Regions from separate parts of the Paenibacillus sp. Aloe-11 genome, predicted to be linked through region 3. Evidence: a T-box and tRNA genes for the amino acid it is inferred to sense, from the RefSeq annotation. Region 3 holds a T-box; the other regions hold tRNA genes.
The links. The T-box of region 3 lies ahead of leuS (leucine--tRNA ligase). A T-box ahead of a tRNA ligase gene usually reads a tRNA of that ligase, here a tRNA-Leu.

Region 1 (7,679 bases), on a different contig from region 3:
AGATGAAGATGCTCCACAAAAACTGAGCCGGCTCCTGCCAGCATGACGCTGTTCACGCCGACCAGCACAGTGAGCGTGGACCAGGTGATCCATTTTCCGGCCTTGGCGCCAAAAAGGTGCTTGTTCAGATCCTCGTAGGACCTGGCTGAAATATCATGAGCGATTAGCATCATTTTCGTACCCAGCCATACAAATATGATTGTGGACAGAATAATCGTGAGTGTAGCCCACCGTCCATACTGCGTAAAAAATTGCAATATTTCTTGTCCGGTAGCAAATCCGGCACCGACGATTGTACCGATGTATGTAAAAGCAATCTGCAAAACATGAATATTACGTTTCATCCCCAGTCCCTCCTTGCACGCTTGAATAACGCTACAGTGAGCATATAATACAAACTATGTTCAACTGAAATGGGACATGACTGGATGATACTGAAATAATTATAGTGAATTCAATGAATAGCTTGACGGGAGCGTAATTTATGGGTCAAATCCTTGCATGGATACTAGAATACGGATATTTGGCAATGTTCGGCTTGCTTGCCCTTGGAGTAGCTGGTATGCCGATCCCTGACGAAGTGCTGATGATCGCCTTCGGCGGGCTCGTGTCTCAAGGACACTACAACTTTATCGCAGCGCTGGCAGTTACATTTTCCGGAAGTATGACGGGAATGATGCTCAGCTACACGCTGGGTCGTCTGCTGGGCAAGCCGCTGTTGCACCGATACGGTAAATGGGTGAGGCTTACCCCCTCCAGGATTGCTTCTTCCGAAAATTGGTTCGGACGTTACGGCACCTGGGGGATTCTGTTTGGTTATTTTGTCCCCGGCCTGAGACATGTGTCCTCATATTTAGCAGGTACAACCCGTCTAAGCGTTTTTCGCTATATCAGTTATGCATCAGCAGGAGCGCTGCTGTGGTGCGGTACGTTTCTGGGGATTGGACATGCGGTGGGCATGCACTGGGAACAGGTGGCAAAGCTGATGGAGAAGGTGACGCATCGGGTAGGTTTGGTCGTCATTCTTTTAATCGTTTTGGGTGGAATCACCGCATGGTTCTGGAACAAGCGTAAAAAAAATGTTACATGACCATCTGGAAAGCAGGCTTTGGCTTGAAAGCGGCAGGTGAAGTATGGTACTTTTACCGCATAGGAATGCCTTGGGAGGTCATGAAATGGAAGTATTAAAGAAACGAATTTTAAATGAGGGTGTGATTGCGTCAGATCAGGTATTGAAGCTGGATGGTTTGCTTAACCACCAAGTTGACCCGGAACTGACGATGGAAATGGGACGAGAGTTCGCAGCCCGTTTCCGGGAAGAAAAAATCACCAGAGTCGTGACCGTGGAATCTTCAGGCATTGCCGTAGGCTTTGCCACAGCGCTGGAGTTAGGTGTTCCGTTGGTATTTGCTCGTCGAAAAAAGACTTTATTGGCTGATCCGGACGCGCTGTGCGAACGCGTACCTTCGTTTACGAAAGGGATTGTCACGGATATTATGCTATCCCGTCAATTTATTCACGAACAGGATCGTGTGTTGTTCATTGATGATATTATCGCCAATGGCGATGCCGCGCGAGGCATGGTTAAAATCATTCAGCGTTCGGGAGCCGAACTGGTCGGATTCGGTGTCGCGGTGGAGAAATGCTTCCAAGCTGGAGCGAGAACAATTCGTGAACAGGGCATTCGTGTAGAGTCATTGGTCAAAATCACATCGCTGGCTGACGGTAAGATCGAGTTTGCTGAATAGTAACAATTCGGCTGCTCCTGATCCTTATTTGTAATAATATCCTTTGCATGAACCTTAATTTCGCTTATAATATAGATAAGGTTTTGGGAGAGGAGGCAGCAACATGGGGAAAGAACAATTGACCGAACAGTTTTTTCTGGAAAAACTGGCAGCGGCTAAAGTACATTTTGAACGCGCCTTGGATTGTAAGCATACGGAATTCGACGATTTGTATCCCTATATGATAGAACATCCTCAGTTTTTTTGGTATAAACGCTATGTGGCCTGGTCAGAGTTGTTGACGTTGGTTAACCTATGCGAGGAATTGTCCTTCTCTTGGAAAGAAGAATTTACTGCCCATCAAGTGGAGTATGTAGATCAGCGAGTGTTGTCTGCACAAGTGCTGGACTTCTGGTACGAGAAGAATGATACAAAAGAACATGATCACAGTGTAAATCAGTCGGGATAATTTGTCGCTCTGTTGGCAATCCATATAAGTAGTAAGAGAGAAGAGACCTAGATGATTCGTTTAGGTCTCTTTTTTAAGCTTTTTAATTATATATGTGCTGATCGTTGTGCCAAAAAGTGTGTAAAGGGGGAGAACAGGATGATTTTAGATGAAGAATTGGATGCCTATCGGCTTTCCGGTGAGAAAGTGCGTGTCGTGCGGGATGGATTGGAGTCCAACGATGTCATTGGTATTGTTCTGGCGTGGGATGATGAGCAAGTGCTTATTCGCCGCCAGAATCGACGTGTGGTCAAGCTGGATCGCAGTTATACATATCAGCCGTTCAGTGAGCCGCGTCACAATCCGGTAGAACTGGATAATTAGAAGCATGGCTTCAAATGTGGTTGAATATCATAACTTGATGGCTCATCAGGCATACAGTAACTCCAAACCGGACACAGTAATGAAGAATAACTCAACATGAGAGGACGTGCTGTGTCAATGACGGTTATGAATGAAAAAGTACATGCCTACAAGGATCAAATTAGCCATTTGGAAAATAAGCTCCCGGAGGTAGTCCATGCCTATCATCGTTTCACCGGAGAGTGCTTTCAAGCCGGGAGTCTAGATGAGAAAACCAAGCAACTGATTGCGCTCGGCATTGGTTTATTTGCTAACAATGAGATATGTACCTTTTATCATGTGGACGAGGCCCGATCCAAGGGAGCCAGTGATCAGGAGATTATGGAGACCATTGCTGTAGCTGCAGCGGTAGGCGGAGGACACGCACTTAGCCAAGGAGTTACACGTGTACAGAAGGCGCTGCAATAAAGCGAATGATGTATGGAAATTCATCATACACCGCTCATAGCGGGTAGAAATGGATACTTATAGCTGACAATTATGCATAGAAGCTTCCGAGCACGGTTGATGCTTGCGGAAGCTTCTTTTGCTTGCGAGCTGTGCGGGGATTATGCGCTTCCGCTTGTGGCAGAAGCAGCGGGGCGAAGCGATTTACGCTTATAGGCCGGGGAAGGGCTAACCAGATTCCGTTCAGCGAACCGTAGAGGCTTGGTAGCTGAGCGGCTATCTGGAACGGGGTGATGTTTTTCAGGTAAAGGAAAGGCAGCTGTATGAGGCATAGAGGTTGAGAGCCCCAGATAAGCGCGCATTCGTTCATACATTTCTTTGCGGAATACAGGCATAGCCATACTAAACTGCTTTTTATTTCCATTACTTATATAGGTGGCGTAAACGCCTGAGAGGTTTTGTTGTACATCCACAACACGAATATGACATTTATTGAATTCATGTTTTACTTCCGATAGTAAGATTCCAGTACGATCTACTCCTGCGTTGATCATTTCGACATAAAGACCAGGTGTTTTCAGAACACCGCTCTCTTCAAGAATCAGACTGTCCCGCTCAAATACTTTTTGAATAAAGGTAAGAAGCAAATAACTTTTCACAATTGACAATTCATTCTGAGCAGTAGTTGAAGAGATCATAACCATTCACCGCCTTAGGGAAATATGGTGATAACACATATTTGGCTGAATGAGCATAGAACCTACGTTCTCAGGAACTTATGTTCCTATTCTAATGTATTATTCCTGATTTATCAAGAGAGAATCAAAAAATAAAAAGATTTGACATCTTGATGTGAGCATGGTATGATCTATCTTGTCGCTAAGAAAGTTATTTTTCGAAGATTCGACAATATATATGCGGTCGTGGCGGAATTGGCAGACGCGCACGGTTCAGGTCCGTGTGGGCTAACCCCCCGTGGAGGTTCGAGTCCTCTCGACCGCATCACCTTACAATCATGGTTCGTAATTGCTGAAGCAATTACGGGCCTTTTTTACGTGGGTTGCAGTTTCAAGCTGTTGCTCATGACTTGGGCAGAGAAGAGAAATCTACAATATGTGTTCTTGATTGCTCCTTGTTATATAAATGGGGAGCAGAATCAAAAAAAGGCAACTTTCATAATATGTATAAAATGACCAACAACCTATATAAGTAATGGCACAGCAAAGAGACTATTGTCTTTTATAAAAAATACTTTACTGATCATTCTAGAAATGATATGCTTAGGCCAAGTTAGATCAAATCGTTCTTTTATCACTAAAATAGAATGATCATTCTTCAATTATCAAAATAATGTTTCTTAAAAGGGAGAGAATTATATGAAGTATACAGTTATTACAGGAGCAAGTTCAGGAATAGGTTATGAGACAGCATTGGCGTTTGCGGCTCGGGGCAAAAACCTGATTATTGTAGCTAGAAGATTGGACAAATTAGAAGAGCTTAAATCAAAAATTCAGGAAATAAATTCTGATTTAGACGTTGTTATTCTTACAAGTGACCTGTCGGTTACTGATCAGGCCTATACTCTGTATAACGATTTAAAGGAATATCAAATCGAGACATGGATTAATAATGCAGGGCTTGGAGAAGGCTCCTTTGTTGCTGATCAGAAACTGGAAAAAGTAGAAACCATGTTACGTGTTAACATCGAATCCTTGACCATTCTTTCTACACTATATGTGCGAGACTATGCTGATGTAGAAGGTACTCAGTTAATTAACGTATCATCAGCACTCGGATATGCTATTGCTGTTGGCAATGTTGCATATTCTGCATCTAAATATTATGTTAGTGCCTTTACAGAAGGGCTTGCCAAGGAACTCGAACTGAAGGGTGCGAAAATAAAGGCAAAAATTCTAGCACCAGCCATAACGGAAACGGAATTTGCCAATAAATCAGTAGATGTCGAAGATTTCGATTACAAAGCGAACATGCCTAAGTACCATACTGCCAAGCAAATGGCGGGTTTCATGGTGGATCTTTATGATAGCAACGAAGTGGTAGGAATTGTAGACCAGAACTATGATTTCAATTTGAGAGGGCAAATCTATCCGATAATTTCAGAATTTTAAATCCAATTGTACATCTGTACAACTCATTTGAGTAGGAGGAATAAAAGTGGGGAAATTATGGAGCCAAACAAGAATTGGAAAAATGGAATTGCCTCATCGGTTAGCGATGGCGCCAATGACACGTAGTCGAGCACAAGAAGATGGTACACCGGGAGAGCTGACTTCGCTTTATTATGCTCAACGTGCATCCATGGGACTTCTTATTACGGAAGGGGCACAACCTTCAGATGATGGTCAAGGTTACTTATGGTCACCTGGGATCTATACGGAAAAGCATATTGAAGGGTGGAAAAAGGTTACAGACGCAGTGCATGAAGCAGGCGGATATATTTATATCCAAATAATGCATGCCGGTCGTATGTCGCACCCCGACAATACACCCCATCATCGGCAGCCCGTTGCACCTTCTGCAATCGCACCAGGAAAAGAAATGTTTACGGCTACAGGCATGCAGGACATACCCGTACCACGTGAGTTGAGTAAAAAAGATATTCAAATGACCATTGCAGATTATCGTAAAGCCGCGGCGGCGGCTATTGCAGCAGGAGCTGATGGTGTTGAAATTCATGGAGCAAATGGTTATCTGATTAATCAATTTATCGGAGAAAGTTCGAATACGCGGACGGATGAATATGGTGGTTCTATAGAAAATCGTGCTCGCTTCGCTATTGAAGTAGCAAAAGCCATCGTGGACGAGATTGGTGCAGAGAGAACAGGCTTCCGTATTTCTCCAGGAACTCCTCTTGGTGGGATTCAAGATGGTGAACAAGGTCCTGATCTTTATCGTTACCTGACGCAAGAATTAGCTAAATTAAATTTAGCTTATCTTCATATTATGCACCTTGGAAACGAAGAACTGCTTCAAGACATTCGATCTCTATGGACGAATCCGTTGTTAGTCAATCGGGCTGGACGAGCACTGGAAGATCTTAGCGTTGATATCGATAGTGGTCTGGCTGATCTGGTACCCGTTGGTGTATGGTCATTGGCTAATCCAGATTTAGTAGAACGACTTCAAAAAGGTGCGCCGTTGAATGAAGCAGATCCTGCAACATTCTTTGGTGGCGGAAGCAAAGGCTATACGGATTATCCTATGATGAAAGAATTAGAATCTCAGAAGGGGTAAGTATAGCTCAGCAGTAATGCTAAAAAATGGCGCACAACTACTGGCTGGCAAGTCGGGAAGGTTTGAGTAAGGTAAAGAAACCCAATGGAGGTAATTCAACAAAAGGGTGATGAATAAAAATGAAAACACTCATGAAAGCAGCTCAGATCACCGAGTACTCAAAAAAGATCCATGCGGAAGTTAATAATATTCCAATTCCAGAAATCAATGACAACGAAGTTTTGGTAAAGGTTAAAGCCGCGGCGGTCAATCCACTCGAAATGTTAGTTATCACAGGTAGCGTGAAACTGATTCAAAATTATGATTTCCCATTAACGCTTGGTAATGAATTGGCAGGCGTTATCGAAAAAGTCGGAAAAAATGTGACAGATTTTCACGTAGGAGACGATATCTATACACGTCTCCCACTGAAAAAAATTGGTGCTTTTGCGGAATATGCAGCAATTGATGCTGCGGCTATTGCTCTTATGCCAAAAAACTTATCCTACGTGGAAGCCGCTGCTGCAGCATTGACTGGACTCACAGCGTATCAAGGTCTGCATGAAGAACTTGAGGCACGGTCAGGTAAATCTGTTTTCATTCCAGGTGGATCGGGTAGCTTTGGTCAAATGGCTGTCCCAATCGCAAAGGCAATGGGTCTAAATGTCATTGTTAGTGGCAACGCACAAGCGCGCGAACGCACTTTGGAAATTGGTGCAGACCAATATTTGGATTACACAAAAGAAAACTATGTTGGCTTGTTGTCGAATGTCGATTATGTGATTGATACCTTGGGAGCCGAAGAATTTAACAATGAATTAAAAATCATAAAACCGGGCGGAAGATTGCTCTCTCTCCGTACAGGACCCAATAAACGTTTCGCAGAAGACAATAATTTTCCATGGTGGAAACAAAAGCTATTTTCTGTTGTTGGCGCAAAGTATGACAACAAAGCCAAGAAACATGACGTGGAATACCGCTTTATCTTCGTTCGTTCTGACGGCGCACAACTAAAAGAAATTACCAAAATCATTGAAAAAAACAACATTGTTCCACCAATTTATCCAACACTATTTACCATAAACAACGTAAATGACGCGCTAGAATTAGTCGCAAATGGACGTCCAAAAGGGAAGGTTATTATTAATTTTTAAGGGTGACATAATACGAGCGGGAGAATCAACAACATAAATGGGCAATTAAACTGTTTTTCAATTCACTTAAATGTATAATGAATGCATGAGGTGATGACAATGGCAAGATATAAGGAATTTGAAGTGAATGAAGTATTAGATAAAGCGATACAACTCTTTTGGGAGCAAGGTTACGAGAAAACCTCGATGCAAGAATTAGTGAATTTTATGGGAATACACAGAAGAAGCATCTATGATACTTTTGGGGATAAGCATTCCTTATATATGAAAGCACTTGAGCGGTACGAGGCTATTCAAAATAAAAAA
Region 2 (7,679 bases), on a different contig from region 3:
GCCTCTCCCTGTACGCTTACGAGGTTAGCTGTCGGATTTGGACGTGAGAGTCGCCCTATTTCCGGCACTTGGCCGGAAAATTCACCCCATGAGATTACGGCTTCCAAAGCCGTATACATCCCGATTGGTTCCCCCGCTTTTGCAACTGCAAAATTCAGCGATTAGACAATTCGTTGCTGCTTCATTCTTGTTAATTTGAAATTACGTCTTGAATCATACACCCGCGCAAGGAACACTGTAAAGCTCACCAACGGGGTTATAAATCGTCCTTTTAAGCATAGAAGATCAATAATAACGCTTACAATACGACTATGCTTCTCCCAGCTCCTTTAATCTCGGTTTTTCATGCCTTTTCGAAAATGAAAGGCATGTCAATATTGGCGTAAGGAGAGCAGTTTTGTCCTTTTTTTGTAAAAGCGAAAGAAAATGTGCTATATACACCAGATAAACGCCGATTGAACCTGCTTTTACGCTGAGAAACGCCGCAATTCGCTCCATTTGCAGCGCAATTTGCCGTTTTGAACAAAATACGATTTTACAGTATTAAGAAAACTCATTACATCTATTGTAGGCTTGCAACCTTTCATAAAATTGCTTACAATTTAATTGTAGAATATCGAATTAGGAGGGATACCATGACCATTTATGAATATGGTGCCAAAACCCTGCAAGGAAAAGAAATCCCGTTATCCATATATGAAGGGAAAGTTCTGCTCATCGTGAACACAGCCAGTAAATGCGGGCTAACTCCCCAATATAAAGCGCTACAGGAGCTATACGACCAGTATCATGAGCAGGGGCTCGAAATTTTGGGATTTCCCAGCAACCAATTTGCCAAGCAAGAGCCGGGTTCCAGCGAGGAGATTTCGGAGTTTTGCCAGATCAACTACGGAGTTTCCTTTCCGATGTTTGCCAAGACAGATGTCAACGGTGATCAGGCACACCCTTTATTTCGCTACCTTACCAAAACAGCTCCAGGCGTATTAGGCTCCAAAGCGATCAAGTGGAATTTTACGAAATTTTTAATCACACGCGAAGGTAGCGTATTTAAGCGCTATGCACCACAAACAACTCCGGATAAGCTGGCAGGAGATATTGAAAAGCTTTTGCAGGAAAAATAAGATTCGATTAAAACAAAAAAGCATCCCTTCACACAAAACGTGTCAGGATGCTTTTTTTATTTTTGCTATTTGTAACCGTATCTTCCATATAATGCGGTCGAGAGGACTCGAACCTCCACGGGCGTACGCCCACTACCCCCTCAAGATAGCGTGTCTGCCATTCCACCACGACCGCAAATCATAATGTTTTGAGGCAACAGATTTATTATACTCCCTTAGCTTATATTTGTAAACCCAAATTTAATAATTATTTATTGCGTAATATTAAATAACATATTAGAGCTATAAAATTATTTAATTTGACATTTTAGCAAAATAAATGTGAATATATATTACATAATACTTTAAGTTATTCAAATAAACTCAACTCATATGTTAAATAATATAACACAATATTTCGATTCAAGGAGGCGAACTACCCTGCACAAAGGCAACCGCTTGCTAAATTACGCATTATTGTTGGACCCTTCCCTACCCGTTGGCGGCTTCACCCGTTCTTATGGATTGGAGGAACTATTCCATAACGGACGTTTGACCTGTATGCAAGACCTGGAACATTACATGCGGAACGAATTGTATCCTCAATTCACAGCGCTTGACGGTATGGCGATCAAAAGCCTGTATGTCGCCATTCAACAAGAGGATGGTTGGCGTATCGCCCTTATTGATAAGATGCTGCATACCCAACGCTCCTCTCTGCAACACGCGAAAGAGTCACGCCTGTCTGGTCAGCGCCTGATCAAGCTTGCCAAAGCTCTGTATCCTTGGCTTGAATTTGATCAGCTTGAAGCGATACTCATTCAGTACAGCGCAATTGGCACACTCGCTACCGTTCATACGTGGATCAACTTTCTCCTTGGAAATGATGTGGAGCAGACCATTCACGGCTATCTAGCCGCAGCCGTGTCCTTCTGCATTGAAGATGCTTCCAAACTGCTAAATACACCTTACGAGGAAAAAAATCCTCTCATCGAGCGCATGACCGACGAACTGCTCACTACATGGAAAAAATTCAATGTGCCTGAGTCAGCTGCATTTCAGCGAGAGCTGCTTTACAGACATTGGTCCAGTTCCTACATTACTCAACCGCCTTATATGAGCCGTAAGAGCCGACTGGATGAAGTGAGACTGTTTCCCTCCCCCGGCCTGTCCAAACGTCTTCCAGCATCCCCCTGATGCCCCGCTTCACCGATCCGGCTGCAACACCAAAAGCACCCTACCGCTTTCCCCAAGTGGCAGAGTGCTTTTTTTATCCAAGCATAACCGCAATTTCACACCGTCAACAGGCTCTAGATGAATGATTCAGGTCACTTAGCACTTCAGGTTTTTACAAATTTCTCACTTAATTAAGTAATTAATTTAATGAAATAACGTATTTCCGATTGTAAAAACACGTATAAAAGTGTATCATGGTTTCAGATGGTTAATTCTAACATGTTTACTGATGATTATTATAACACACCAATTATTCCGCAAGAATCCGTAAGGGGCGATTTCTCTTGAACAACAAAATGCCTGTCACCTCCTTCGGGTGGGCCATCAAACAACGGCTTGTCGAACTTCGACTGGATCAGAAAACATTTTGCGAGACACACAACATTCCGCCTTCACGTTTATCCAATCTGATTCATGGCACCCGCAAAGCACAAAGGTACAGAAAAAAAGTTGCTGCAATTCTGAACATTGATGATAACGACTATAAGGAGGCATCACCACTCTAAAACCCAAATAAACTCGTAATTCGAACTCACCAGTCCGTTTTACGGGTTTTCAATCCGGAAAATCTCAAGCTAGGAGATCATTCCGGATTTGCTTTGTTATTCTCTCTTTTTTGCTTACGGTATTTTGCAAATTCAACATATTCTAAAATAAAATTCTGTTCTTCTGCTTCCAGATCTTCTGCCTGGCAATTCAATGGCCCCATCACCCCAAAAAAATAAGCAGCCTTTTGCTCCTGGAGCACGCCTTCTCCCGGCTTGATCCCTTTCATTAACCAGTCGAGAGATACGTTAAAAAAGTCCGAAATCTGAATTAGATGCATCGTACCCGGTGTTGTTTTCCCTCTTCTCCAATCACCAAGATTCCCTGAACTGATTTTAAGCTTTTCACAAAACGCCTTCTTGGTCATTCCCCGGTCCTTAATCAAAGCTTCAATCCGCTGATAAATAGTTTGATCTCCCACAATTTTCCCCTCCGAAACTATAACTTTTACGAATGAAATTTCATCTTAAACCTCAAGCAAATCATGATTTGGCAGTTGAATTGCCCTGTTTTTTCTCTTTACGAAAACGAGTAAATTCAATATACTCAAGTATAAAATCCTTTTCTGCCTCACTGAGCGGTTCCCCCTGGCAATCCAGTTGCCCTGAAGCCTCAAAAAAATAAGGGTCTTTTGACTCCTTCAGCGCCTCACCCCGCACATCTCGTCCCAACATGATCCAATCCAGACTGGCATTGAAAAACGAAGCGATTTCAATGAGTTTATTCGTGCCTGGCGTCGTTTTTCCTCTTTTCCAATCTCCAAAGTTTCCCGTACTAATACCCAACTGCTCGCAGAACGCTTTTTTGGTCATCCCTCGTTCCTTGATAAGTTGCTCAATACGTTGGTAAATAGATTGCATAGAAGTCCCTTCCTCCCTAGCAGGCTCTCAAATAACGATATCATGTGCCCTGTTCCCATTTCAAAGATCACGTGTGCCAAAATTGCCGAATTATGTATGTTGGTTTTCATTATACCACAATATGCAACAAAAACCGCCCATTTTCCGAAGAAAACGGCGGCCTTTAGTCAGCTTGTGTACACCAATTACGAAGTAGGGTTGTCGATTTTAAGTAAAATCTGCTTCAATTCATTCAAAGTTTCGCTCAAGTGCAATAAATCTTCTTCCGGCAGAAACACCAGTCTCTCTTGAATTTTACCGGAAAAGGTATGGAATACCTGTTCACAAAAAGCGTCGCCTTCTTCTGTAATTGCCACATTCACGACTCTGCGATCCGAGTCACACGACTGGCGGTCAGCCAACCCATGCTCCACCAGCTTATCCAGAAGAGGAGTCATGTTCGGACGTGAGACATTAAGCTGTTTGGACAAATCAGATACGGTAGACGAACGTACTTCTCGCAGCAGCAGTAATACCTGAAAGTTATTAGGCGACAAATGCAATGGGAAATCAAGCGGACCGTAGGTGAAAAATTTCTTCTTCACAATCGGAAACAAGCCCAAAATATTTTCTGATATATTCCCTAACAGTTGATTGTCCATATTTTTCACCGTCACTTCATAAGTTTATACTTATCATTCTATAACATTATGGCGTTATATTATACTATGGAATCATTATTTCTTCATAATCATTACTTCATACATCACTAAACAAACAAAAAAAGCCTCTACTGCGAGAGACTTTTCCGTTCATTCCATTGATGCGGTCGAGAGGACTCGAACCTCCACGAGCGTACGCTCACTACCCCCTCAAGATAGCGTGTCTGCCATTCCACCACGACCGCATAACAAAAATAAATGGTGAGCCATGAAGGACTCGAACCTTCGACACCCTGATTAAAAGTCAGGTGCTCTACCAACTGAGCTAATGGCTCATGCTGTTCATCCAAGCTGTCCGCCATTAAACCAGACCTCAGGAATTTCCGTCAAGCATGCAACATGTAGTCTATAAAGACAACAATGACCCGTAGGGGATTCGAACCCCTGTTACCTCCGTGAAAGGGAGGTGTCTTAACCCCTTGACCAACGGGCCTCATTTTTGTACGCCAACTTGGCGACAAGAAAGAGTATATCAAATAGATTACAGAATGGCAATACTTAATTTTGAAATTTTTAAATAAGTCATTTTCTAAATTATAAAACGCATCTTCACTTACGGACTGTATCTCAAAACATCTAATTTCCAGGAGTTTATAGATGATTTATTGCAAATTCACTTACATTTACTTATAATCACTTACATAAACCGAAATCATTTTATACCAAAGGAGCTTACCTATGTATCAGGAAGAACGAATGATTCAAATCGTTGATTACTTAAAGCTTCATAAGCGCATTTCGGTGGACGATATTTGCGAAATTTTTAATGTATCGCGAGATACAGCTCGTCGCGACTTGGTAAAGCTGGAGGAGCATCAAAAGATTATTCGCACCCGCGGGGGCGCCCTTCTTCCTTCGCTCCATCACGATTCCCTTAGAAGTTATAACGAAAGGCTACTCACTCTATCCAAGGAGAAGCAAGTGATCGGACAACTGGCCGCCAGCATGATACGAAATAAGGATCGCATCATTTTGGATTCCTCTACTACTGTACAGGCGTGTGCAGAAAAGCTAAATGTGCAGGAATGTTCGGTCATCACCAACTCTATTAATCAGGCTGACGTGCTCTCCGGAAAAGACGGTGTCTCCATTCATCTCTTGGGAGGCCGCCTGCAAAAAGAGCACCGCTATGTATACGGCTCCTCTGTCATCGCCACCTTGTCCCATTATTTTGTAGATAAAGCTTTTATCGGGGTTGGAGGTATAACAGACCACGGATTGAGCGTGATTTATGAAGAGGACGGTATGCTGATGCATCAGATGATGAAGCAGGCCGATCAGGTAATTGTCCTTGCGGATCACTCCAAATTTGGAAGAAATTTTCCTTACCGCTTTGCCGGTCTGTCCGAAGTCAATATTGTGATCACCGATCGCTTGCCAGACCCGGATATGCTGGAACTTCTCCAGCGTCATGATATTGAAGTTATTGTCCCCTCATAGAAAATGAAGCCGATATGCTGTAGTTCAAAACCCATACAAGAGATATAAAAAGACAGGAGATGGAGAAATGAAACTGTTTGCGATTGATATGGATGGAACACTGCTGAATGAGGAAGGAAAAATAAGCAAAGTAAACGCCGAGGCTATACGCCAAGCACAGCAGCAAGGCGTCCAGGTGGCGATTGCTACTGGCAGAGCGTCTTATGATGCCTGGACAAAGCTAGAGGAAGCTGGACTTGTAGCCCCCGTCATTGGAGCAAACGGCGCGACTGTACACGATACACAACGCCGCCAGCTAACCTCTACACCCATGGACCGAGATGAAACCTTTGAAGTGTTGAGCTGGCTGCGCGAAAACGATTTTTACTATGAGGTCATGACAGACCGCGCAATTTATTCCCCACAATACGGACATCAATTGCTTGCCGTGGAAATGGACCGTCTGCTAAGCGCCAATCCTGATATTTTGCTGAACACTTTATTACACGCAGCCGAAAAGCAATATGAACAGACAGGGCTTATCCGCATCACCTCATACGAGGACATTCCACTGGATGTGGAGATTTATAACGTGCTCTGCTTCTCCTTTGATCAAGCCAAGCTGGATCGGGGTCGTGAGCGTTACCGAGGTTTTGGCAACCTAAACATGGTCATTTCCTCAGACCGTAACTTTGAAGTCGAGCACAAGGATGCATCCAAAGGCAATGCATTGCGTTATCTGGCGAATCATCTGGGCATCCCCATGCAGGAGACCGTGGCGATCGGGGACAGCTATAATGATATTTCCATGCTGACGATGGCAGGGAAGGGCATCGCTATGGGCAATGCAAAAGACGACATCAAGGCCATCTGCTCCAAAGTGACCCTGACCAATGTGGAGGATGGCGTCGCTCATGCTCTGTTGAACATACTCAAAACCGTCGAGGCTGAAGCTGACATTGTAAACTGAAAATTCACCACCATTCCACCTAATCCGCGATATTATGTACATTTTCCAGCCCAGCTTATACACATTTTTCCGATCATCGTTATTTTCAAAACGGATTATATACAAAAAGGGTTATATACAAAAAGGACACTCGCAAGCATCATTTCGATACATACGAGCGTCCTTTTCTGTTACACAAAACAAACGGAGAGAGAGGGATTCGAACCCTCGCACCGCTTTCGCAGCCTAACCCCTTAGCAGAGGGTCCCCTTATAGCCACTTGGGTACCTCTCCATGGCTCCCCGAACAGGACTCGAACCTGTGACAACTCGATTAACAGTCGAGTGCTCTACCAACTGAGCTATCAGGGAACATTACTGTAAATATTCATACAGTATGGTTAATTTACCATGATTCAGGGGGTGCCGTCAAGTGCTAACAAACGGAGTTTACTTCCACATTTACCACAGCGGTAATGCTGTGGATTCATTTTACGCTTCCGCAAGTATTCCTGACCACAGGAAACGCACACCAGTTTGTAACGATAAGGCCGCGGCTTCCGCTCCAATCTTCCCGGCAGGGTCTGACAATGCCTGCTTCCCTCTACACGGGTCAGCCATGCCTTGAAATCTGCATCCCGATGCCGGTGGCCCATTCCGCGCAGATGCAAATGATAGTGGCACAACTCATGCTTAATAATTTTTTCCACCTCAGATCGTCCGAAGGCTGCGAGCTGATGTGGATTAATTTCAATATGATGACTTTTCATAAAATACCGCCCACCTGTAGAAGACAGGCGCGCATTGAAGCGAGCTTGATGCTTAAATGGCACACCGAAGCTTTCCAGCGAAATATGCTCCACCCACTC
Region 3 (7,679 bases):
AGCGTTTTATGCCAGGTCCGCTTGAACTCATCGCTTCCGCCATCATTTGTAATTTTATCATTCAGGCTACCATCCTCGGAAACAAACAGGCGCCATACGCGGGACAGAAAACGATGCGCTCCCTCAACTCCGTTCTCGTTCCATGGCTTGGTCGCTTCGAGCGGCCCCATGAACATCTCATAAATACGCAGCGTATCGGCGCCAAACGTATTCACAATATCGTCAGGATTAATGACATTACCGCGCGATTTACTCATTTTTTCATTGTTATTGCCCAAAATCATGCCCTGGTTGACCAGTTTGTAGAAAGGCTCTTTCGTTTCCACTACACCTAGATCATACAGTACCTTGTGCCAGAAACGAGCATACAGCAAGTGAAGAACCGCGTGTTCCGCTCCGCCAATGTACAAATCAACAGGCATCCATTCACGCTGCTTCTCCTTGGATACAAGCTCTTTATCATTTTTGGGATCAATAAAGCGTAGGTAGTACCAGCAGCTTCCTGCCCATTGCGGCATCGTGTTGGTCTCGCGACGCGCTTTCATGCCTGTCTCAGGATCAATGGTTTCTACCCATTCTTTTGCATTGGCCAATGGGGATTCACCCGTGCCTGAAGGCTTGATGTTGTCCATCTCCGGCAGCATGAGCGGCAGCTGATCCTCAGGAACCGTTTTGATCGTGCCATCTTCCAGATGAATTACCGGAATAGGCTCACCCCAATAGCGTTGGCGGCTAAACAGCCAGTCACGCAGACGGTAGGTTACTTTGCCCTGTCCTTTACCCTCGGCTTCCAGCCATTCGATCATCTTCGGAATCGCTTCCTCGTTGGTAAGTCCATTCAGCGGGCCTGAATTGACGTGCGGACCATCCTCGGTGTATGGCTCATTAGCCACGTCTCCACCTTGGACAACCTCAGTGATTTTCAATCCGAATTTCTTGGCAAATTCCCAGTCACGTGTATCGTGACCCGGTACAGCCATAATTGCGCCTGTTCCGTAGCCTGCCAGCACATAGTCGGCAATCCAGATCGGCAGCTTTTCACCGTTCACCGGGTTCACCGCATAAGCACCTGTGAACACGCCTGTTTTATCCTTAGCCAGATCCGTACGCTCCAGATCGCTTTTACGAGCAGCTTGCTCACGGTATTGATGCACAGCATCCTTTTGTTCAGGTGTAGTGATGATTTCCACCAGTTCCTGCTCTGGAGCCAGCACACAGTAGCTCGCACCAAACAGCGTATCCGGACGGGTTGTAAATACCGTCAGCTGCTTGTCATGGCCTTCAATTGGAAAAATAACCTCAGCCCCGGTAGATTTGCCAATCCAGTTCCGTTGCATATCCTTAATGCTCTCGGACCAATCCAGCTCCTCCAGATCATCCAGCAGACGATCCGCGTATTCCGTAATTTTCAGCATCCATTGACGCATTGGTTTACGGATGACCGGATGACCGCCACGCTCACTCTTACCATCAATAACTTCTTCATTCGCCAGCACGGTTCCCAGCGCAGGACACCAGTTCACGGGTACTTCAGCTACATAAGCAAGACCGCGCTTGTACAATTGGATGAAGATCCATTGTGTCCATTTATAGTAATCAGGATCAGTCGTACTGATTTCACGATCCCAGTCGTACGAAAAACCGAGCGATTTGATCTGACGGCGGAAGTTATTTACGTTTTTCACCGTAATTTCACGCGGATGCTCACCTGTATCGAGCGCATGCTGCTCGGCAGGCAGACCGAAAGCGTCCCAACCCATCGGATGCAGTACGTTGTAGCCGCGCATTCTTTTATAACGCGAAACAATATCCGTTGCCGTGTAGCCCTCCGGATGGCCTACGTGCAGACCAGCTCCAGACGGGTAAGGGAACATATCCAAAGCATAAAACTTCGGTTTGCCCGGCTCTTCTCCGGTACGAAACGTCTTGTTCTCATCCCAATATTTCTGCCATTTTGGTTCAATACTTTGCGGTTGATAGCCGTGCTTCGGCTGTGTGTCTGTCATTCTCATTTCCTCCTCAAACGGTATGCAACAAAAAAACCTCTGCATCCCGTAGCGTATTCAGCGCTAGGGACGAGAGGTTATATTCCCGTGGTACCACCCTAGTTAGCAGAAAGCGTTCTTCGCGTTCTACTCCCTTTGCACCTGATAACGGAGGTGATCCGATGCGGTTTAGTAACAGAATATAAACACCTGTATAGGGCGTTCCTGCGTTGGGCGCATATCTCCGAGGCGAGTTCACTTTGCGCTGTCAACCGACTTGCACCACCCGCCGGCTCTCTACATGTCCACACAAAACTACTATTCCTCATCAGCGATTGTTTAACCGTTAATAATGGCACTATTATATTGAAAACTGCGAAAAAAGTCAAATAAGGACTACACGCCCTTCATGTCATTATGAAAGCGCCCTTCTTTTTCCCGTATTCTCATAATAAAGCCTCACTATTTTACAGCAACATAAAACAGTCTCGCCGCGTCATCCTCTGCTTCTACCCATTCAAAATCCGCATACACCTTCACATCACGAAAACCCGCTTTGGACAATTCTGCCTTCATCCAGTCAGGGTCATAGGCACGCTGCACATGAATTTCCTCGAACCGCTGATACAGATCGCGTCCTTCATTTTCTGCTCTCGCAAAAATACTAAGATGATGCTCAATTTCACAGCGTGGCGTATCCAGCGCACAGGTCCAGATATACGAGATGGAGCGTTCGTCCAATACAAAAGGCTGCTCTTCATCATAACGTACAAACGTCTGGGGATGATGTACATCAAACAAGAAGGTTCCGCCGGGCTTAAGACCTGCATACGTTCTGCGAAACGTAGCCGTTATATCTTCTTCCTCCAGCAAATAGTTCAGGCAATCGCAAAAAGAAATCACCGAATCGACTGGCTCGGGTAAACTCCATTCCCGCATATCCTGCTGCAGCCAGCGGACGCTTCCCTCACGAAACAGCCGCTGTCCTTGCGGAGTCGTTTCCATTTTGCGGCGAGCTACCGCCAGCATATCAGAGGATAGGTCAATGCCGGTCACCTCGAAGCCCGAGTTCACCAGGGGAATCGTAATGGAGCCCGTTCCGCAGCCCAGCTCGGCCACCGTATGCGGCATACCGTACTGTTCCCAAGCCTGCCGTGCAAAGCGCAACCAGTCTGGATACGGCATATCCTGCATCAGCTCATCATATACATAGGCAAACTTCCGGTAAGAAGCCATTTTTTATTCCTCATTCCCGTCCTTCGGTTTAGGCATTTTTTCCACCAGGTAGGTCCAGTTTTCCTTTTGTATAACCAGTCCTTCCTTCATCAGCTTGCCCATCGCACGCTTGAAGGCAGATTTACTGATGCCAAACCGTTGCTTGATAATGTCGGCCGGGGTTGCGTCAGAATAAGGCATACCTCCGCCTGGACGCTCTTTCAGAAAAGCGATCAGCCGATCTGCATCCTCATTACGGCCCACTTCCTTACGCGGCGACATCGCCAGATTGACACGACCGTCTTCACGAACAAGCGCGACCCGTACCTTAACCTCTTCGCCCAACCGAAGCATCCGGTTACGTTCCGAGGAATGAATCATACCAATGGCTCCAAAACCAAGCACCCCGCCGTCCACCAGGACAAATGTACCCATCTGAAGCGGCTTGTACACGGTCGCCTGCACCCACGTATTTTTCCACGAATCAGGGGCATGGAAGCACAGCGGAGCCAACTCCTGCTCTCCTGCCAGCTTAGCCCGCAGTCTGCCCTGCTTGTCATGCTCCATGATCGCATACACGTGATCGCCCACCCGAGGATGCAAGTCCCGGTTCTCCGGCAGCTCGCGAATCGGCAGCAAAAGCTGGCGACCCAGTCCCATCTCCAAGAAGCATCCCAAGCGCGGGTGCACGTCAGCCACCTCAAGCTTTGCCATTTCGCCCAGCGACAAGAACGGCTTTTTCATGGTTGCAGCCAAACGGTCCTCTGTATCGTAAAAAATAAATACCTCCAACCGTTCGCCTACCTCGATCTCGCGTGTAAGCTCCGTATAATGTAGCAGCACATCCTGCTCACCGACGGTGAGAAAGTAGCCAAAAGGGGACACTTCACGGTCCACCATAATGGTGACATAAGTACCAGCAATCAGACTCATACCTTCTCCACAACCTTAGCGTCCGACCAGAGTCGTTCAATGTTATAATATTCACGCTCGTCGCGATGGAAGACATGCACTACAACATCCCCCAAATCCATCAGAACCCAGCGTGCGGAATCCATACCTTCGATCCCCTTGATAGTTACACCTTCATCATGAGCACGTTTGCGAATTTCGGTTACAATCGCCTGTACCTGTGTATCCGAATTACCGTGGCAGATTACAAAATAATCCGCGACAAGTGATACTCCACGCAAATCCAGTGCAACAATGTTCATTGCCTTTTTATCATTAGCGGCATCAACCGCAGTTTGCATTAATTGCTCATTCGTTAGGGTCATTCATGAACCTCCGTTTTTCTCTGTTTTAGTTGTTGAATCAAGTCATTGCGCGACAAGACCGTCAAAGGAAAAATAACCTTTTGCTTCTCCAGCAACAATGAAATCGTAGAGTCAAATCCAGCGACAAGCCCTTGCTCCAAACTTTTTTTGGCCTGTTTTCGGATATGATCGACCCCGGGAAAATCACGGCCTGGCTCGATGTAATCAGCGAGACACACGACTTTATCCAGCAGGCTCATGCTTACACGCCCTGACGTATGCCAGCGAATCGCATTTCGTATTTCCGGATCATCTACCCCGTAATCTCTTGCTGCAACACAGTATCCCACCTCAGAATGCCAGAGCTGTTTGTCATGCTTCAAAAGCTCCTGATCACATTCGGGATGACTGCGAATCACTTCTTCCATCTGCTGAACAGGCCAATATTTCGCTACATCATGCAAAATAGCCGCCAGTTCGGCCTTCTCCGGGTCCGCGCCATAACGCTTGGCTAGCTCCACGGAGGTATGCATAACACCCAGCGTGTGCTTCCAGCGTTTTTCAGGCATCTGATCGGATACGGCCTCCATCAATTGCTCACGGCTGTACTTCATACAAACCGCCCCTTGTAATATAGTCATGCACACGGTCAGGCACAAGATAACGAATGGTACGCCCTTCCGCAGCACGTTCCCGAATATCCGTCGATGAAATGTCCACCACTGGCATGTCCGCCAGCAATATCCTGTTCTGCAAATAATGCGGCAATTCATGTAATGCAAGCTGGAAACCGGGGCGTCTGACACCGATAAAGCAAATCCGCTGCGCCAGCTCCTCAATTCCCTGCCAATGAGGCAAGTAGTTGACCATATCCGCGCCAATAATAAAATAAAAATCCTCCGCAGGGTGCAGCTTCTGAAGCTCCTTAATCGTGTCAATGGTATATGATACCCCACCGCGAAGCACTTCAATATCCAGCACTTCAAAAGCGGGATGACCCGCCACCGCTTCTCGCGTCATCTCCAGGCGCTCCGTACCGCTCGCCCCCGCCTGATGCTTGTGCGGAGGGATATGAGAAGGCATAAACCATACTTGATCTAGCGCATAGGCATCCCTTGCCGCCTCTCCAGCCAGCAGATGCCCAATATGAATCGGGTCAAATGTACCGCCCATAATACCGATTTTCATAGTATTCTCCCCGCGTGTTTATCCTCTTGGCAACTCAATTTGCTTGTGATCACGGGATTCCTTGTACAAAATAATGGTGCTCCCGATGATCTGCACAAGCTCGGAACCTGTTTCCGTAGCCAGCTCTTCCGCAATTTCATGCTTGTCATCCAGACAGTTGTTCAAAATTTGCACCTTCATCAGCTCACGCTTTTCAATCGCATCGTTGATGTGACGCATAAGATGCTCATTCGTACCGTTTTTCCCTACTTGAAAAACCGGGTCCAAATGATGCGCCATGGAACGCAAATATCTTTTTTGTTTACCTGTTAACATGTATAATTAACCCCTTCATCGCCACATATGCAATGCGGCATTTCCATAATTTAAATGTAAAATCTGACCTATGACAGACTTCTCAGCACCGCCGCTCTCATCTGGTCTACCGCCGGGGCAATCCCCGTAAAATACTCAAAGGCCACCGCTCCCTGGTACACGAACATCCCCAAGCCACCATGCACAATACAGCCACGTTGTTCACGGCTTTCACGTAAAAGCCTCGTTTCCAGCGGGTTATAGATCAAATCACTCACAATGATTCCCTTCGGAATCAAGCTCGTTTCCAGTGGAAGCTCATCTGATAAGGGCGACATTCCCACCGAGGTTGTATTGATCAACACATCTACCGTTGCAAGTACGTTCTTCGCCTCATCGTTGGCATAGCCCGTTACTGGAATCGCTTCCGTCGTCCATTCCTTTGCCAGTTGCTCAGCTTTCTCGCGTGTTCGGTTCAGAATCATAACCGATTCCGGCCGCTCCTCCAAAAGAGCATGAATCACGCCACGAGCAGCCCCTCCGGCTCCAAGAACGGCAATTTTTGCACCTTTCAATTCCACCGAAGTCTCTTCCTTAAGGGAACGCACATAGCCGATTCCGTCGGTATTGTAACCCTTCAGCCGTCCGTTGTCATTCACAATCGTATTGACTGCGCCGATCAGCCTGGCCCCTTCATCAATCTCATCCAGATATTTCATAACCTCAACTTTATGGGGAATTGTCACATTGACTCCGCGGAAATGCAATGCCCGAATTCCCTTCATAGCATCCTCCAACTGATCCGGCTTGACGTGAAGTGGTACAAAATCCCCTTCAATTCCTGCTGCCTGCAAAGCTATTTTATGCATAAGAGGCGATTTGGAGTGCTTGATCGGATCCCCCAATACGCCTAATAGTACAAGACCTTGCTCGGTCGCTCCAGACTCCCCGCTGCTGCTCATCGTTGATCTCTCCCATACTGCAAAATATTAGGCTGCACAAATACATGAATGGCGGCAGGAACCTGAACATGTTCCTTGCCGCCCTATAACATGGCTTACAACATCCGTTAAATCAACGCAGGCCGCAAAAGGACACGGATTCCCCGAGGGACATGAACCGCTACCAGAGCTCCGCTGTCGCTATTCACCCTGATCCATCCCAAACCGGAAATATAGATGTCCGATGGAGCTTTACGGGGAACACGGAACTCATGTCTCGTCCATTCCGGCATTTCTGCCAATTGATCGCGCGTTGGCGGAGAGAGCAATTCCCCGGCATGATCAGCAAACAGTTGATCCGCCCGCTCCAGCTTCGTGCGATGTATTTTTAACCCACCGTTAATATAGCAGGTAAAGGATTGATGCTGACCTTCTATAAAATCAAATCGGCCCATGCCGCCGAAAAACAAGGTCTGTCCGGAATCCAGTTGATAAGCAGCAGGCTTCAGTGGCTTGTCCGGCATAATGGCGCTCAAATCCCGGCGGGAAACGATTTCACTGAACCGCCAAGGGTACACAATCCCTGGCGTATCAATAATATGCTTGCCGTCATCGAGTGGAATATTCACCATATCGAGTGTGGTTCCCGGGTAACGGGACGTTGTGAGCTCCTGTTCCATATCGCTATAATCACGAATCAAGCGGTTAATGAGAGTGGATTTACCCACATTTGTCGCACCTACCACATATACGTCCCGGTTGTCGCGCAGCTCGGATACCACATCCAGCAAACGGTCAAA
Region 4 (7,679 bases), on a different contig from region 3:
ATCAAGATACTCTTTGCCTTGATCGTCCCATACGCGGCTTCCCTCACCTTTCAGCAGCGTTATGGGATATTTCGTGTACGTCGGAAATAAAGGATGGCTCTCCGATACATCCATATTGGATCACTCCTTAAAGTACTCTTTGGTTTTTTGCAGAGCGAACAACAGCCGATCAACATCCTCTTCGGTATTGTACAAATAAAAGCTGGCCCTAGCCGTAGAACCGACATTGAAAAAATTCATTAACGGCTGACAGCAGTGGTGACCCGCGCGGATGGCCACGCCGTAAGTATCGAGTACCGTAGCGACGTCATGCGAATGAATTTGGTCCAAATTAAAGGTAACGAGTCCCACCCGTCCTTCCGTCGGGCCATAGATCGTCAAATGCTCCATGCGCTTCATTTGTTCTTCAGCATAGCGGGTCAGTTGCCTATCGTGCTCCGCAATCGCGTCTAATCCGATTTGCTCCAGAAAACGGATGGCCGCACTCAGCCCGATTGCACCCGCGATGATCGGGGTTCCTCCTTCAAATTTCCAAGGCGCCTCTTTCCATGAAGCATCCTGCAGCCCGACACGATCGACCATTTCTCCTCCGAACTCAATCGGCTCCATTTGCTTAAGGAGACCTTTTCTCCCATACAGGACGCCGATTCCGGTCGGCGCGCACATCTTATGGCCCGAAAAGGCATAGAAGTCGCAATCCATCTCTCGGACGTCGACCTTGAGATGAGGTGCGCTCTGCGCTCCATCGACAACCAGGACGGCTCCTTTCTTGTGGGCGATGTCAGCCATTTGCTTCACCGGATTAGCGATGCCCAGTACATTCGAGACTTGCGAGACCGTCACCACTTTCGTACGGTTCGTGACTGTTTGCTCTACATCTTCTATTGAAAACGTCCCGTCCGATTTAAGAGGGATATATTTTAATACGGCTCCCGAAGCTTTTGCCGCTTGTTGCCAAGGAATCAGGTTGCTGTGATGCTCCATCTCCGAAAGGACAATCTCATCCCCCTCTGAGCATACCGTTCGTGCATAGCTGCTCGCGACAAGATTTAGGGACGACGTCGCTCCGCGGGTAAAAACGATTTCCCGTTCCGAACCAGCGCCAATAAACCGAGCCACTGCGACTCTCGCTTCCTCATAAGCTTCCGTAGCGCGCATGCCTAGTGTGTGAACGCCGCGGTGAACGTTCGCATTGTCCCATTCGTAATATCGCTTCACCGCCTCGATCACCTGAATCGGCTTTTGCGCCGAGGCGGCACTATCCAAATAAACGAGAGGACAATCGTGTACCTTCTGGTCTAAAATCGGAAATAACTCACGGATTTCAGCGGCATTCATGGTCAATCCCCGCTTTCCTTCTTTATCGTATTTAAGGCTTGATAATGGGCCTCAATCGTGTTTTCGATATCTTCGTCCGAATGCGCAGTCGATACGAACATGACTTCGTAGGGTGTGGGCGCAGTTAAGATTCCGAGGTCCAACATCGCGGCATGGTATCTCTTAAACCGGTGCATATTTGATCGTTGCGCGGTTTCATAATTCACAACGTCTTGCTCCGTAAAATAAGGAGAAAGCATGGAGCCTACGCGATTCACTTTTAAGGGCACGCTGGTCCTCCTTGCATTTTGCAAAAAACCTTGCGCCAGTTTCGCTGTTTTTCGATCCAACTCTTCATAGATTCCGGGCTTTTCGAGCAGTCGCAACGTTCGATATCCGGCCGACATGGCGAGCGGATTGCCCGATAACGTGCCCGCTTGATAGATGGGGCCGACGGGAGCGATTTGCTCCATGATTTCGCGCTTGCCGCCGTAAGCTCCGACGGGGAGCCCTCCTCCGATCACTTTGCCAAGACAAGTGAGATCCGGTTCGATTCCGTACAATCCTTGCGCCCCCTGATAGCTTACACGAAATCCCGTCATCACCTCGTCGAAGATCAGGAGGCTTCCGTATTTCACGGTAATTTCTCTCAGTTTCTGAAGAAACCCCGGCAATGGCGGAACGACGCCCATGTTCCCGGCGACCGGCTCGACCATGACGGCAGCGATTTGTTCGCCATAACGTTCGAATGCAAGATGGATGCTCTCCAGACTGTTATAAGGAATCGTGATCGTATTCATGGTAACGTTATCAGGCACTCCCGGGCTGTCCGGCAAACCCAACGTTGCCACGCCTGATCCTGATTTGATCAATAAAGCATCCGCATGTCCGTGATAGTTCCCTTGGAATTTTACGATTTTTTGCCGCTTGGTGTACCCCCTGGCCAAGCGAATTGCACTCATGGCGGCTTCCGTACCTGAGTTGACCATGCGGACCATTTCGACGGATGGAAGACTACTGCAAATCTGCGTTGCCATCTTCGTTTCGATTTGCGTGGACAAACCGAAACTCGTCCCTCGAATAGCCGCCATTTGAATAGACTCGACCACCTTCGGATGAGCATGACCCAAAATTAACGGCCCCCATGAGCCGATGTAATCGATATATTCGTTCCCATCGATGTCCCAAACACGAGCCCCCTGACCTCGGCTCACAAATACAGGCGTCGTACCAACGCTAGTAAACGCGCGAACCGGGCTGTTCACCCCGCCCGGAATCACCCGATTGGCTTCCAAAAATGCTTCTTGGGCACAAGCAGTGTTACGCTTCATAGCAGCTCCCCCCTAATTCCCGATCATTTCATTCTTGTATAAAGGGAAGCGAGACGTAATGTCTTTCACCTTACCTCTCATTTGTTCCCTTATATCTGAACGTTGAGGTTGTTTTAAGGTCTGCGCAATAATGATGGCAATTTCTTTCATTTCTTCAGCCCCCATCCCCCTGGTGGTCGCCGCAGGCGTTCCTAGTCGAATCCCGCTCGTGACGCGAGGACTTGTCGGATCGAAAGGAATCGCGTTCTTATTGACCGTGATTCCGATATCGTCTAGCAATTGCTGAGCCGCTTGTCCGGTCAGTCCGATATTGCGCAAATCCAGAAGGATTAGATGATTGTCCGTGCCGCCCGAAACGACTTGCAAACCTGCCTCCATTAACTTTTCCGCGAGCAGTCTAGCGTTCTGAATAACGCGTTGCATATATAGCTTGTATCCGGGCTGGGCGTTCTCGCCAAATGCGACGGCCTTAGCCGCGATGATATGCATAAACGGTCCGCCTTGGGTAGTTGGAAATACCGCTTTATCGATCGCTTGCGCCCAGGATTTACGACATAAGATAACTCCTCCTCTTGGCCCACGCAAGGTTTTGTGAGTCGTTGTCGTGACAAAGTGAGCGTGTGGCACAGGACTCGGGTGTAGGCCAGCGGCTACGATTCCCGCAATATGGGCCATATCCACGAGAAATAATGCGCCTACCTCCTCGGCAATTTGGGCAAAGGGCTCAAACTCGATCGTGCGAGGATAAGCGCTTGCGCCTACGACAATCATTCTGGGCTTATGCCGATGAGCAAGCTTTCGAACTTCATCAAAATCGATGCGGAAGGTTTGAGCATCAACCCCATAAGGGACAAAGTTATACATCATTCCTGAAGCGTTCACGGGGCTTCCATGCGTCAAGTGGCCGCCATGTGCCAGGTTCATACCGAGAATCGTATCTCCGGGTTTTACCGAAGCGAAATAAACGGCCATGTTGGCCTGGGCTCCTGAATGAGGCTGAACATTGGCATGCTCTGCACCGAACAACTCCTTGACCCTGTTCCTGGCCAGATCTTCAACGAGATCTACGTATTCACAACCCCCGTAATACCTTTTTCCGGGATAGCCTTCTGCATATTTGTTGGTCAGGACCGTGCTCATTGTCTCCATGACCGCTCGGCTTACAAAATTCTCAGAAGCGATCAATTCGATTTTATCGCGTTGCCGTTCCAGCTCCTGCCGGATCGCTCCGGCTATTGCAGGATCTTGTTGATCTAAATAATTCATTCCGACGCCCCCTTTAGCTTATCGCTTTTGTCTCAACAACGACTTTAACGTTTTGAGTGGATAAATCTTCCATGCCTTTAATGGAAGGCCGACATCCATGTGTTGCAAGATGTAACATCCCTACTCCTTTCTTGTGACCGGGAATATGGAATGGGATCGGATTTCGCTTGGCATGCTCCTGCAAAGCCGTAAACAAAGAAGTCCGATAATGTTCGTTAATGACACTCAATTCTTTTCGAATATTGAATTCTATTTCTATTTAGAATAATCCCGATCAATAGTATCGTTCAATCCAATAATTATTATCATTTCAATAGGATTCACCTATGGTTCGAAGAATGTAAAGCCTCTTTCTCATGCGAAGACTTAGGCTGCTAGAGAGGGGGTATGTTCGGATATCTGTTTCATCCTGTTATAATTAAAGTGTCAATGGTAGGAATTGGGGGGCTGCTAAACCAAGGAGGGACTTTTCATCCGGCACAGTTGCGCTAGCCTATTGCTGGCGAACGGTGTAAGCATGAAGGAGATTCAAGAATGGCTCGGTCATAGTCATTTCTCCACTACAGCTAATATCTACGCTCATTTGGATTATAGTTCCAAGCTCTCACTGCCCAGGTGATAGGCACTAGCTTAAAGATATTAAATAATAAACAGGTTCCTGCTCTGCCAGAAAAAGCAGATCAGAAACCTGTTTATCAATAAAATGATGCGGTCGAGAGGACTCGAACCTCCACGGGGGGTTAGCCCACACGGACCTGAACCGTGCGCGTCTGCCAATTCCGCCACGACCGCATGCTATGTATGAACACCGATGTTTTCAACCACCGTAATTAAGATTATATCTCTCATAGACCATAAAATCAAGTAGTTTTTATATTATATTTTTTATAAATGATCCCTGAAAAACATACAAAAAACTGGATATCAAACACCATATATGGTAAGATGAACGCATCAGGAAAGGAGGTGCGTCAACATTAGCAATCCTATGTTGAGCGTATCCCTTACCCGGTCCGTCATTCTCTAATTCTCAGAGCTGACGGAGGCGCGGGATACGGATCAAGGCTTTAGCAAGCGCCACGGGTAGAAAGGCCGTCCACGGACGGTCTTTTTTATTTTCAACAGCATACTTAATGATCGATAAGATACATACTGTGAAAAGAGGCGATACCATGTCTATTAGACTAGCGAAAGTGGAAGAGTTCAAGGAGCTGGCAGCCATCTGGCTGGATGCTTCCATAGAAGCCCATCGTTTTATTGCTCCGCAATATTGGACATCACAAGTTACCGAGATGGAGAACAGATATAGTCTCTTATTTAAGCCCATAAACCTCGGTATATAAAATCTCCTTAAACGGAGCAAACGCCTGTTCATCCAGCGTACCTGGATAGCTCATAATTTGAAGCCGCAGATCGGCCTGTCCTTCTCTTAAAGGAGGCTGCACATACTCAAAATGGTTCAAATGGAACCCCAAACGTTCATAAAAACCGATTCTTCTCTGAGTCCATTCATCCACTGGCGGCTCAACCTCCAGCACCACCGGTTTATCAGACTCTGAGATATACCTGATCATGAGCTTTTTACCTAACCCGCCACCACGTATACCTTGATCTACCGCAATATGCTCTACAAACCGAAACTGTGTAAATTCCCAGCACGCCAAAAAAGCAATCGTTTTGTCTTGCTCATTCTTTTCAGTAATGATGTGATAGCTGGGATGCTTCAATAAAGCCTTTTGTGAATCAAACGTCCTGCATTCTGATGCTGGAAAAGAAGCCTCCATGATCGCATATATTTCAGAGAAATCATGTTCATTCATTGTATTATCTCTAAGCCCCTTTCCTCTAACTTTAGACCTTGTTCAACTCCATAAGCGTCAGCAAAATATGTTCCAACAGCTCTGGAATATCCTCCATCTGTTCTTCGTTAATTTGTCTGGAAAACCGGAGTTCAATCCTGTTTTGGTATGTAGCTGCCTTCTCTCCATAAATCAAGCTGAGCGTTTGTACAGGCCGAAGATCAGGCTTCCAAATTTCGGTCAGTATATCCTCTATTCGGTTGCATTGCGTCTCAATCTCGTGAATCTCCTTATTAAAACGCAGCAACAAGCCACATCCCGGAATTTGATCTTCGATTTCTAAAATCTCTGCTGCCAAATTGTTTAAATCCGCCTTTAGGTGAATTTCTGCCGTTACACTCGGGTGTTCCCTCAGTCTGAACTGTACAGCAAATTCACGCGACATCACGGACATTTCCAATCTATCGATTCGCTGCGTAATTTCAATACGTGAATCCAGATTATCCAGATCGTAAACCGCATTTTCTATAGCCACTTTTAAATTATCAAAAACCGTCGGGTCGAACATATACTTCACCTCCACCTATCGTTGCATTACATTCATCAAATCCATCTTTAAATATATTCCCAATTAAATAAGTATATCATACATACCTCGTTTCAAAGGTTCCAACCGTTTTTCCTATAAAAAAACTTCAACTGAAACATAAAAAATCAAAAAAGAGAGAGGTAGTTCAAATTCCGTACCAGCCGCCAAGGAATCAACTCTCGCCCCTTTACTTGAATATAATGAACAAGAGCATCATTATTTGCTGCCTGCTGTTGTGTTGGATGCATACAAGAAGCACGTAAAAAATTAAGAATCTCTAACTACGCCCAAAAGCCGCCTCCCTTACTTAAAGGGGAAGCGGCTTTCGGTAGTTTGTCATTCTTATTCGGTGTACTCAGTTATTTAATTCTGCCTATCCTACGACAAACGTGAGCTAAAGTCCTCGTAGGAGAACTGGCGGATCACCTTAATGCCTTCTTCGTCGTTATAACTAGCGATGGCCGGCAGGTTGACACCGTTAAACATGTGGTTTTTGACCATCGTGTAATGGGCCATATCGCAGAATACGAGCTTGTCTCCAGGCTTCAATGGCTCTTTAAAGGAGTAGTCTCCAATCACATCTCCGGCCAGGCAGGTAAGGCCACCGAGTCTGTAAGTGTACGCATGCTCACCAGGCTTGCCTGCACCAATGATATTCGGACGGTAAGGCATAGCCAGCACATCAGGCATATGACATTCAGCCGAAGTATCCAGAATGGCAATATCCATTCCGTTTTTCATCGTATCCAGCACGGTAGCAACCAGATAGCCTGTATTCAAAGCAATGGCTTCGCCTGGCTCCAGATAAACCTGCACTCCGTATTTATCCTGAAAATATTGAATACAGCGTACCAGCGTGTCCAAATCATAGTCTTCTCGGGTAATATGATGACCGCCGCCGAAATTAAGCCATTTCATTTGCTTAATGTATGGCCCAAATTTCTCATCCACAACTTTAATGGTGCGCTCCAGCGTATCTGAATTCTGCTCACACATCGTGTGAAAATGAATACCGTCTACGCCTTCCAGCTCCTCAGGCTTAAAGTTAGCCAGCGTCACACCCATTCTGGAGTTGTTGTAGCAAGGATCATACAGCGGTGTTTCGATTTCCGAATATTCCGGATTCACCCGAATTCCGATGTCGATTTTTTTGGAAGTTACGCCTTGCACTCTGGCTTTGAAGCGTTTCAGTTGATCAAAGGAGTTGAAAACGATATGGTCGACATACTCCAACAGCTCATCAAATTCACGGTCCACATAAGCAGGTGCATATACGTGAACCTCCTTATCCATTTTTTCGCGACCGAGTCTTGCCTCGAACAACGAACTGGAGGTTACGCCTTTTAAATATTTGCCAACCAGAGGAAAGGTTGAAAA

Region 1: it encodes a tRNA-Leu, which carries the amino acid that the T-box ahead of leuS (leucine--tRNA ligase) is inferred to sense. The anticodon was not compared.
Region 2: it encodes a tRNA-Leu, which carries the amino acid that the T-box ahead of leuS (leucine--tRNA ligase) is inferred to sense. The anticodon was not compared.
Region 4: it encodes a tRNA-Leu, which carries the amino acid that the T-box ahead of leuS (leucine--tRNA ligase) is inferred to sense. The anticodon was not compared.

The regions. Positions count from the first base shown of each region.
Region 1 is NZ_JH601050.1:656,005-663,683, forward strand. Features, by position in the region: gene WG8_RS09115 (YkvI family membrane protein) at 1-344, opposite strand, end outside; gene WG8_RS09120 (DedA family protein) at 485-1,090, shown strand; gene WG8_RS09125 (xanthine phosphoribosyltransferase) at 1,176-1,748, shown strand; gene WG8_RS09130 (hypothetical protein) at 1,852-2,196, shown strand; gene WG8_RS09135 (hypothetical protein) at 2,335-2,559, shown strand; gene WG8_RS09140 (carboxymuconolactone decarboxylase family protein) at 2,677-3,006, shown strand; gene WG8_RS09145 (hypothetical protein) at 3,147-3,683, opposite strand; tRNA gene WG8_RS09150 (tRNA-Leu) at 3,903-3,987, shown strand; gene WG8_RS09155 (SDR family NAD(P)-dependent oxidoreductase) at 4,362-5,114, shown strand; gene WG8_RS09160 (alkene reductase) at 5,161-6,240, shown strand; gene WG8_RS09165 (NADP-dependent oxidoreductase) at 6,360-7,373, shown strand; gene WG8_RS09170 (TetR/AcrR family transcriptional regulator) at 7,473-7,679, shown strand, end outside.
Region 2 is NZ_JH601050.1:95,522-103,200, reverse strand. Features, by position in the region: cyclic di-AMP (ydaO/yuaA leader) riboswitch at 1-170, opposite strand, end outside; gene WG8_RS06565 (glutathione peroxidase) at 636-1,121, shown strand; tRNA gene WG8_RS06560 (tRNA-Leu) at 1,214-1,296, opposite strand; gene WG8_RS06555 (urease accessory protein UreF) at 1,560-2,297, shown strand; gene WG8_RS06550 (hypothetical protein) at 2,621-2,842, shown strand; gene WG8_RS06545 (helix-turn-helix domain-containing protein) at 2,920-3,303, opposite strand; gene WG8_RS06540 (helix-turn-helix domain-containing protein) at 3,365-3,742, opposite strand; gene WG8_RS06535 (MarR family winged helix-turn-helix transcriptional regulator) at 3,928-4,383, opposite strand; tRNA gene WG8_RS06530 (tRNA-Leu) at 4,546-4,628, opposite strand; tRNA gene WG8_RS06525 (tRNA-Lys) at 4,643-4,718, opposite strand; tRNA gene WG8_RS06520 (tRNA-Glu) at 4,805-4,876, opposite strand; gene WG8_RS06515 (DeoR/GlpR family DNA-binding transcription regulator) at 5,122-5,883, shown strand; gene WG8_RS06510 (Cof-type HAD-IIB family hydrolase) at 5,951-6,832, shown strand; tRNA gene WG8_RS06505 (tRNA-Ser) at 7,017-7,105, opposite strand; tRNA gene WG8_RS06500 (tRNA-Asn) at 7,107-7,182, opposite strand; gene WG8_RS06495 (SprT family protein) at 7,227-7,679, opposite strand, start outside.
Region 3 is NZ_JH601056.1:575,323-583,001, forward strand. Features, by position in the region: gene leuS (leucine--tRNA ligase) at 1-2,006, opposite strand, end outside; T-box leader at 2,069-2,326, opposite strand; gene WG8_RS16145 (class I SAM-dependent DNA methyltransferase) at 2,448-3,221, opposite strand; gene WG8_RS16150 (CvfB family protein) at 3,225-4,133, opposite strand; gene rsfS (ribosome silencing factor) at 4,130-4,477, opposite strand; gene yqeK (bis(5'-nucleosyl)-tetraphosphatase (symmetrical) YqeK) at 4,474-5,070, opposite strand; gene nadD (nicotinate-nucleotide adenylyltransferase) at 5,054-5,644, opposite strand; gene yhbY (ribosome assembly RNA-binding protein YhbY) at 5,663-5,959, opposite strand; gene aroE (shikimate dehydrogenase) at 6,028-6,900, opposite strand; gene yqeH (ribosome biogenesis GTPase YqeH) at 7,008-7,679, opposite strand, start outside.
Region 4 is NZ_JH601050.1:569,493-577,171, reverse strand. Features, by position in the region: gene WG8_RS08720 (acetylornithine transaminase) at 1-114, opposite strand, end outside; gene WG8_RS08715 (cysteine desulfurase) at 121-1,338, opposite strand; gene hemL (glutamate-1-semialdehyde 2,1-aminomutase) at 1,341-2,648, opposite strand; gene glyA (serine hydroxymethyltransferase) at 2,661-3,914, opposite strand; gene WG8_RS26365 (hypothetical protein) at 4,432-4,533, shown strand; tRNA gene WG8_RS08700 (tRNA-Leu) at 4,622-4,706, opposite strand; gene WG8_RS26360 (hypothetical protein) at 5,087-5,257, shown strand; gene WG8_RS08695 (GNAT family N-acetyltransferase) at 5,228-5,734, opposite strand; gene WG8_RS08690 (hypothetical protein) at 5,766-6,281, opposite strand; gene nspC (carboxynorspermidine decarboxylase) at 6,681-7,679, opposite strand, start outside.